2 regions of the Weissella sp. ESL1139 genome follow, and region 2 is predicted to be linked to the other one. Evidence: a T-box and tRNA genes for the amino acid it is inferred to sense, from the RefSeq annotation. Region 2 holds a T-box; the other holds one or more tRNA genes.
The links. The T-box of region 2 lies ahead of thrS (threonine--tRNA ligase). A T-box ahead of a tRNA ligase gene usually reads a tRNA of that ligase, here a tRNA-Thr.
Positions count from the first base shown of each region.

Region 1: it has a tRNA-Thr gene. The T-box ahead of thrS (threonine--tRNA ligase) is inferred to sense a tRNA for this amino acid. The anticodon was not compared.

Region 1 covers NZ_CP196375.1:1,498,547-1,502,981, reverse strand. Annotated here, with positions in the region: gene ACSYSF_RS07440 (deoxynucleoside kinase) at 1-42, shown strand, start outside; gene serS (serine--tRNA ligase) at 53-1,336, shown strand; tRNA gene ACSYSF_RS07430 (tRNA-Leu) at 1,766-1,848, shown strand; tRNA gene ACSYSF_RS07425 (tRNA-Thr) at 1,869-1,941, shown strand; tRNA gene ACSYSF_RS07420 (tRNA-Gly) at 1,948-2,020, shown strand; tRNA gene ACSYSF_RS07415 (tRNA-Arg) at 2,052-2,125, shown strand; gene ACSYSF_RS07410 (CtsR family transcriptional regulator) at 2,287-2,763, shown strand; gene ACSYSF_RS07405 (ATP-dependent Clp protease ATP-binding subunit) at 2,765-4,435, shown strand, end outside.
Region 2 covers NZ_CP196375.1:1,247,347-1,251,781, forward strand. Annotated here, with positions in the region: gene ACSYSF_RS06155 (glucosamine-6-phosphate deaminase) at 1-535, opposite strand, end outside; gene thrS (threonine--tRNA ligase) at 645-2,624, opposite strand; T-box leader at 2,699-2,903, opposite strand; gene ACSYSF_RS06165 (flavodoxin) at 2,956-3,408, opposite strand; gene mutL (DNA mismatch repair endonuclease MutL) at 3,438-4,435, opposite strand, start outside.

The sequences.
Region 1 (4,435 bases), 250 kb from region 2:
ATTGATGACAAAATTGCTGAGTTGGGTTTAAAGAATAATTAGGAGAATTGTTATGCTAGATATGAAAGTAATCCGTCAAGATACGGAACAAGTGAAGGAGCGCTTGGCTACACGTGAGGTTGACCCACAAGAAGTTGATGCCTTAGTTGCTGATGATGCTAAACGTCGTGAACTATTAGTTCAAACTGAAGACCTAAAAGCACGTCGTAATACAGTATCAGATCAAATTGGTCTAAAGAAGCGCCAAAAGGAAGATGCAAGTGATGTTATTGCTGAAATGCAAAAGGTTTCAGCAACTATCAAAGAATTAGATGAACAAGTTGCTAAACTAGATGAGCAAATTCAAGATCGTTCTTTGCATCTTCCTAACTTGCCTAATGATACAATTCCGGTTGGACCTGATGAAGATGCAAACCGTGAAGAACGTAAGTGGGGTGAAATTCCAACGTTCAATTACGAACCTAAAGCCCACTATGAAATTGGTGAAGACTTGGGCATTTTAGATTTTGAACGTGGTGCTAAAGTATCAGGTGCTCGTTTCGTTTACTATGTTGGTCAAGGTGCCCGCCTAGAACGTGCCGTTTACAACTTTATGTTGGATGAGCACCAAAAAGAAGGCTATAAAGAAATGATTACACCATACCTTGTTAAAGATAAGGCAATGTATGGAACTGGTCAGTATCCAAAGTTTATGGAAGATGCTTACCGTGTGGGAACTAATGATGATATGACATTAATCCCAACAGCCGAAGTACCTTTGACAAACTACTTCCGTGAAGAAGTAATTGATGCTGAAAAACTACCATACAGTGTGACCGCTTTGTCACCAGCCTTCCGCCAAGAAGCTGGTTCAGCTGGTCGTGATACGCGTGGCTTGATTCGTATGCACCAATTCAATAAGGTTGAAATGGTTAAATTCACAAAGCCTGAGGATTCATACCAAGCATTAGAAGACATGACAGTTAATGCCGAAACTTTGCTACAAAAGCTAGGTTTGCCTTACCACGTTATTACATTATCAACTGGTGACATGGGCTTCTCGGCAGCTAAAACGTATGATGTGGAAGTATGGATGCCACAACAAAACATCTATCGTGAAATTTCATCTGTTTCAAATACCGAAGCTTTCCAAGCTCGTCGCGCACGTATTCAATACCGTGATGAAAATGGTAAGTTGCAATTCGTCCACACTTTGAATGGATCTGGACTAGCTGTTGGTCGTACAGTAGCTGCTATTCTAGAAAACTATCAAAATGAAGACGGTACAGTAACAATTCCTGAAGTTTTGCGCCCATACTTTGGTGCAGATAAGATTGTGCCAGAAGATACACTATAAAGATAATAAAGCTAAGTCGCAGTTAATCGGCTTGGCTTTTTTGTATGGTTAGATTGCAAAGCATCCAAACACCGTTACACATCGAATCCAAAACGTCTTTGCTCACGCTCTGAGTAAACGCGCTCGCAAAAGCTGAACCTTCGATATAACGCTATTGGTCCCAATCACGTCCCTGTGCGTTGCTTCGGCCGTAATTGCTCCCAACGACGTTATACACCAGGTTCAACCCGCTTTTGCTCACGCTCTGAAAAAATAAAAAAACAATTGCAAAAATATACAAAAGATAGTAATATATATCGAGTGGTAAGGAGCTGCTAGTACATTTGCAACTTACGACAGTATTTATTTTTCAAAAAATGTGTTGACACTTGTTTGGAAATTAGATATACTATAAAAGTTGTCGGATGTCATGTTCGACTGACGTCTGTTGCGGATGTGGCGGAACTGGCAGACGCGCTGGATTTAGGTTCCAGTGCCCCTAGGGCGTGCAGGTTCGATTCCTGTCATCCGCATATCGTTTAACGATACAGAAGCCGACTTAGCTCAGCTGGCAGAGCGCTTCACTAGTAATGAAGAGGTCGCTGGTTCGAATCCAGTAGTCGGCATCTTATGCGAATATAGTTCAGCTGGTAGAACGCCACCTTGCCATGGTGGAGGTCGCGGGTCCGAATCCCGTTGTTCGCTTTCTTCCAATTGGAAGTATTTAAATGAATATGCACCTATAGCGCAACTGGATAGAGTGTCTGACTACGAATCAGAAGGTTGAAGGTTCGAATCCTTCTAGGTGCATTAATTAAAGACCATCAAGAGAAATCTTGGTGGTTTTTGTGTCAACAAAAGCGTAAATCGTACAATAAACATTAATTATAAAAAAATATTTGCTTTTAGTGGCATTGAATTGCAATGCGTTTTATAATTATGTCAATATTGGTCAAAGGGGGGTGAGCGTTATGTCCGATTCAAATATGTCTGATAATATCGAGGCATACTTGAAGCAAATTTTACAACAAGCGAATGAAATTGAGATTCGCCGTGTTGAACTTGCTCAGCGCTTTAATGTCGTCCCGTCACAAATTAACTATGTCATTAAGACACGCTTTAATACTGAAAATGGTTATTTGGTGGAATCAAAACGAGGTGGTGGCGGTTATATTCGCATTGTTAAAATGGCGTTGCGATCTGAGCCAGCTTTGATTGAAGAGATACGACAGCAACTCCCGGAGATTGTTAGCTTTAGAACAGCAACATCAGTCATGTCCTGTTTGTGCCGTGAAGATATTTTAACGCTCCATGAAAGTGAATTGATTTTGACATTATTATCAAAAGAGACACTTAATGTTGGGGATGTCACAATTCAAGGACGGTTACGAGCAAGACTGCTGCAACAATTATTGAACCGTTTACGGTTTGAAAGTGAGCGTAATTAATATGGATAATCAATATACACCAAGTGCAAAAAACGTTTTAGTCGTTGCACAAGAACAAGCAAAAAATTTTAAACATCAAGCAGTAGGTACCGAGCATTTGTTGCTAGCTTTGTCGATTGAAAAAGAAGGCATTGCCAGCAAAGTCATGCAAGAATCTGATGTGAATGATGACGAAATTAGAAGCCAGATTGAACAGTTTACGGGTTATGGTACCTTATCACGTAATGCGAAAAGTACTTATCTACCATATTCACCTAAAGCATCTGATATTATTCGTTTGGCTAATGAAAATGCTAAGCAATTACATCAAGAGCAAACAGGTACCGAGCATCTATTACTAGCACTATTGTCAGATACGACAATCTTTTCATCACGTATTTTAGCTAATTTAAATGTTAATCCTAGTGAAATGCGTCGTGCGGTATTGCGTAAACTTGGTGTGAAAGAATCACCTAAGAAACGTGATCCTCGTCGTAATAAACGCGCACAACAATCACAAGACCAAGAAGGTACGCCAACATTGGATATGTTAGCACGTGATTTGACGCAATTAGCTCGTGATAATCAGATGGATCCAGTCGTTGGCCGTGATGCTGAGGTTAAGCGTGTCATTCAAATTTTGTCACGTCGTACGAAGAATAATCCAGTACTAATTGGGGAACCAGGTGTTGGTAAAACAGCAATTGCTGAAGGATTAGCTCAACGCATTGTTGCTGGTGATGTGTCATCAGACATGAGTCATAAACGTTTGATGATGCTTGATATGGGATCATTGGTAGCTGGTACCAAGTATCGTGGTGAATTCGAAGATCGTTTGAAGAAAGTGATTGATGAAATTCAGCGTGATGGGCAAGTCATTCTATTTATTGATGAGTTGCATACGTTGATTGGAGCTGGTGGTGCTGAAGGTGCCATTGATGCTTCAAATATTTTGAAGCCCGCTTTGGCACGTGGTGAACTACAAACAATTGGTGCTACTACGTTAGATGAGTATCAAAAGTATATCGAAGCTGACGCGGCTCTAGAACGTCGTTTTGCTCAAGTTAGCGTTGACGAGCCCACACAAGCTGATGCAATTGCTATTTTGAAGGGTCTTAAGTCACGTTATGAGCAACATCATCAAGTGGCAATTCCTGATGAAGCGATTGTTGAGGCGGTTAAATTATCAGTTCGTTATATCACTGACCGTTTTTTGCCTGATAAAGCAATTGATTTAATGGATGAGGCAGCTGCTAAAGTACGAATTGATCGCATTGGTCATGAAACTCCAATGGCTAAACAACAAGAAAAGTTAATGACATTGCGTCAAGAAAAAGATGATGCGATTGAACGACTTGACTTTGAATTAGCTGCTGATTTCCGTAAAAAGGAAATGAAGCAAAAGCGTCACATTGATAAAATTTTGGATGAGCAACTTGAACAATCAGGTGATCAAAATTATGATTTGACTTTGTCAGTTCATGATATTGCCGAAGTTGTCTCTGAACAAACTGGTGTGCCTTTGACGCAGATGGAAAAGACTGAGCAAGAACGTTTGGTTAACCTAGAAAAGGTTTTGCATAAGCGCGTGATTGGTCAAGACGAAGCCGTATCAGCAATCGCCCGTTCAATTCGCCGTGCCCGTTCAGGAATGAAAGATCCAGAACGGCCAATTGGAACATTCTTGTTCCTA
Region 2 (4,435 bases):
TGCTTCCTATACCCATTGAAAGCGCATGACGTGGTACATCATCCTCACTAGCAAAGAAGCGAGCATTTGCAGCAATTGTTGATGGTGTTAAATCAACGACGCGTGTTTTTGCATCAAAAGGTGTCCCTGGTTCATTAAAACCAATATGACCATTTTGTCCTAAGCCAAGAAGTTGTAAATCAATTGGATTATCAGCAATCACTTTGTCATAACGACTTGTCTCAACATCAACATCTTCAGCTAGTCCATTAGGCACATAAGTTTCTTTGAATGGCTTTTGATTGAATAAATGCTCATCCATAAAGTAACGGTAACTTTGGTCATGGTTACCAGCTAATCCTTGATACTCATCAAGATTAATTGAAATTTTATCAGAAAAATCTAAGTCACTAGCTGATAGTTCCTTATAGATTGACACTGGCGTTGATCCGGTTGCTAATCCAAAAACTTGGGCACCATTTTCTAAGGCTTCTTTAAAAATATCAAAGCCTACTTTTCCACCTGCTTGTTGATCTTTTACTTCAATAATCTTCATGTCGATCATCCTCTTATCTCTTTTTGGTATAGACCAATTGTATACCAAAACAACCGCTTTTGCAATAAAAAAGACCAGAATGTAAAAACATCCTAGTCTCTAATATTGATTATTCACCTTTAACGGCTTTTTCTAATGTGTCTAATGCACGTGAATGATTAGCAATATCAGCTAGCAAATCTTTTTCAAATTGATCAACAGTTTTTTCTGTCGTATCACGAGAACCAAAACGACGGATTGTAACCGTATCATTTGAAACTTCTTCATCACCAATTACCAAAGTATATGGAATCTTCAGTGATTGCGCATTACGGATTAAGTAACCCAACTTCTCATTACGTCCATCATACTCAGCACGGATACCTTGCTTAACCAAACGATCAGCCAAAGCTTGTGCATATTCGCCATGTGCTTCACGGTTAACTGGGATAATCCGTACTTGATGTGGTGCCAACCATGTTGGGAAAGCACCCTTGTACATTTCAGTCAAGTATGCTGTGAAACGCTCCATCGTAGAAATAATACCACGGTGAATCATAACTGGACGATGCATCTCACCATCTGCACCAACATAGTTAACATCAAAACGTTCTGGTAACAAGAAGTCTAATTGAATGGTTGATAATGTTTCTTCACCACCCAATGCTGTCTTGATTTGTACATCAAGCTTTGGACCGTAAAAGGCAGCTTCACCTTCCGCCTCGAAGTACTCAAGACCCATGTCATCCATGGCTGCCTTCAACATAGTTTGGGCTTTCTCCCACATTTCGTCATCATCAAAGTACTTTTCAGTATTTTCTGGATCACGATACGACAAACGGAAACGATAATCTGTAATGTCAAAGTCCTTGTAAACATCGACCATTAATTGCAAAATCTTCTTGAATTCATCTTCAATTTGGTTAAGCATCACGAATGTGTGGCCATCATTTAAGGTCATTTCACGAACACGTGACAAACCGGTCAAAGCACCTGACTTCTCATAACGGTGCATCATACCAAGTTCAGCAACACGGAATGGCAAGTCACGGTATGAACGTTGGTGGTGCTTGAAGACCATGATGTGTGACGGACAATTCATTGGACGTAATTCTAGGAATTCGCCATCCCCCATATCCATTGGTGGGAACATGTCATCGCGGTAGTGGTCCCAGTGACCTGAACGCTTATACAAATTTAGGTTTGACAAGATTGGTGTGTAAACGTGTTGGTAACCGTCTTGTACTTCACGATCCACAATGTAACGCTCTAGAGTACGACGAATAGCAGCACCATTTGGCATCCAAACGGCTAATCCGGCACCCACTTCTTGAGATGTAAAGAATAGATCTTGATCAGCACCAATCTTACGGTGATCACGTTCTTTAGCTTCAGCACGACGCTTTAATTCAGCATCCAAGTCTTCAGCATTCCAAAAGGCTGTTCCGTAAATACGTTGCAACATTGGATTTGAAGACTTACCACGCCAATATGCTCCAGCAACTGAAGTCAACTTAAAATGCTTAATCCAACCAGTTGCTGGTACTAAACCACCACGATCCAATTCAACGTGCTCACCTTGAACAGCAATTGAAATTGGCTCGTCATCTGGCAAATCATTAATTAATTCAATCTTATAAGGATCGTCTTTAAACATATCCAAGGCTTCATCACGTGTGATTTCGCGTGAAACGATTGGTAGATTTTCCTTAACAATGCGCTTCATCATTTTTTCGATTTCAGGGAATTGATCAACTGAAATTTGGTTACCCTCAACTTTATCAGTATCGTAGTAAAAACCATTATCAATAGCTGGACCAACACCATAATGAATTTGGTCAGGGTACAAACGATTTAATGCTTGCGCCAACAAATGTGATACTGAATGACGTAGTAAACGCAAACCTTCTTCATCATCCTTTGTGATCAACTCAAATTGACCACCTTCTTTAATCGGATCCTTCATACCAACATAATGACCGTTTAACTTACCAGAAACAGACTTTTTGGCTAATGAAGTTGAAATGCTTTTTGCAATTTCCATTGGTGTTGTATCTTCTGAGAACGCCTTTTGCGCACCATCTGGAAGCGTAATTTGTACATCTGCCATAGCTATTACTCCTTTTTATTGTGGTGAATCAACATATCTAAAACAAAAAGCGCCTCGCTATCAGGATAATCTGATAACGGGGCGCTTAAACGCGGTACCACCCGAATTTTATAACAATCATGTTATACACTCTAGTATCCCTTAACGCGGGAAACGTTGCTACTTGAAACATAGCACACTCCGAAATAGTACCGTTTATTTCATGCTACCAATTCCCAGCAACCTTGGCTCTCTTTAAACATAATTTGTTAAACGACGTGTTTTCTTCAACGTTTTTATATTCGTCTTACATTATACCTGAAAAAATTAAAATTTAAACCTTTAATTTTAATTATGCTTGCACCGTTTTAATCAACGCTTTAGTAAATGCTTGCAATGCTTCAGTCGCTGCCTTATCTGGACTCAAATTAACTTTGACGCCTTCAGCACCCTTTGTTGCACCAGTTTTTTCAAATTGTTGTTCAAATTTATCGATGGCAACAGCAAAATCATCACCATAAAAATCATCACCTGATCCTGAAACACCATACACAATACCCGTTAGATCAGTATCAGCTAAATCTTCATAAAAATCTAATGCTTCATCAGGCAATGAGCCCTTATCAAAAGTGTATGGTACAACGACGACAATATCCGTTTCATCTTTTGAAATATCTTGTGGATCAATTAATTGGATATCTTCTTTGGTGACATCAACGTTTGACGCTTTAAAAGTATCGACAATGACATCAGCCACATCTTCATTATTACCAGTAATCGTGGCAAAAAATACTCTGGCTTTCATACTCTTATTTCCCCTTGTGCTTCTATTAATTAAAATGGATGGTTATCATATTCAACCCATGATTCATGGGAATCTTGAATGCGTTTAAACATTTTTTCCATATCTGTATTAGTAAATGATACCAAAACCGGCCGACCATGCGGACAATTATATGGATTTTTAGCTTTTGATAATTGTTGCAACAACCCACGTGCTTCATAATCGTTCAACGACCAGTTCGCTTTAATGGACCGTTTACATGACATCATGATAGCGGTCTTTTCACGAAAGGCTTTCGTTGTAATGCTACCATCACGCAATAGCCAATCAATCATTTCACGAATTGTATCTTCCTCTTGGCCTTTTTCAAACCAAGCTGGGTGTTCACGCACAATTAAGGCGTCATCCCCAAATGGTTCTAAGTTTAAACCAACGTTTTGCAGCTCTTCTTCATGCGCTTGAATTTTTAAAATATCGATTTTAGGATAACTCAAAACAATTGGTACTAACAAACGCTGACTATCAAGGCCAATCTTACCGATTTCCTCACGATAATATTCATATTTAATCCGTTCTTGAGCAGCGTGTTGATCAACAATATAAAAGCCATCTTCCGCTTGGGCAAACAAAAATGTCCCATGCATTTGACCAATATATTGCAACTCTGGAAAACCAGTCTTCATTGGCTCAGTCAACACATCATTTTGGTTAGACCAATCTAATGGCACTTCAGCAGCTGGCGTTGCATCAGCAAATTCAGTAAACGGCTGAACTGGTTCTTCAAGTTTATACTTGTTCGTAAAATGCTTAACTGTATTTGAATTTAAATCAGATGCTTTAGTAACTACAATCGGTTGTACATCATTTGCTACTGATGACGTTGCCTCTTGAGACTGTACCGTTTCAGTTTCATCAGGCAATGCCTGACCAGCGTTGTTTTCATCAGCAACTACATCACTTTGTGGTTGCTCACTATCAGTGTTTGCTGTATCGTGCGTACCCGAGATGCGCTGCAACTGAGCCATAAATTGTTGATTATCAACGGCAG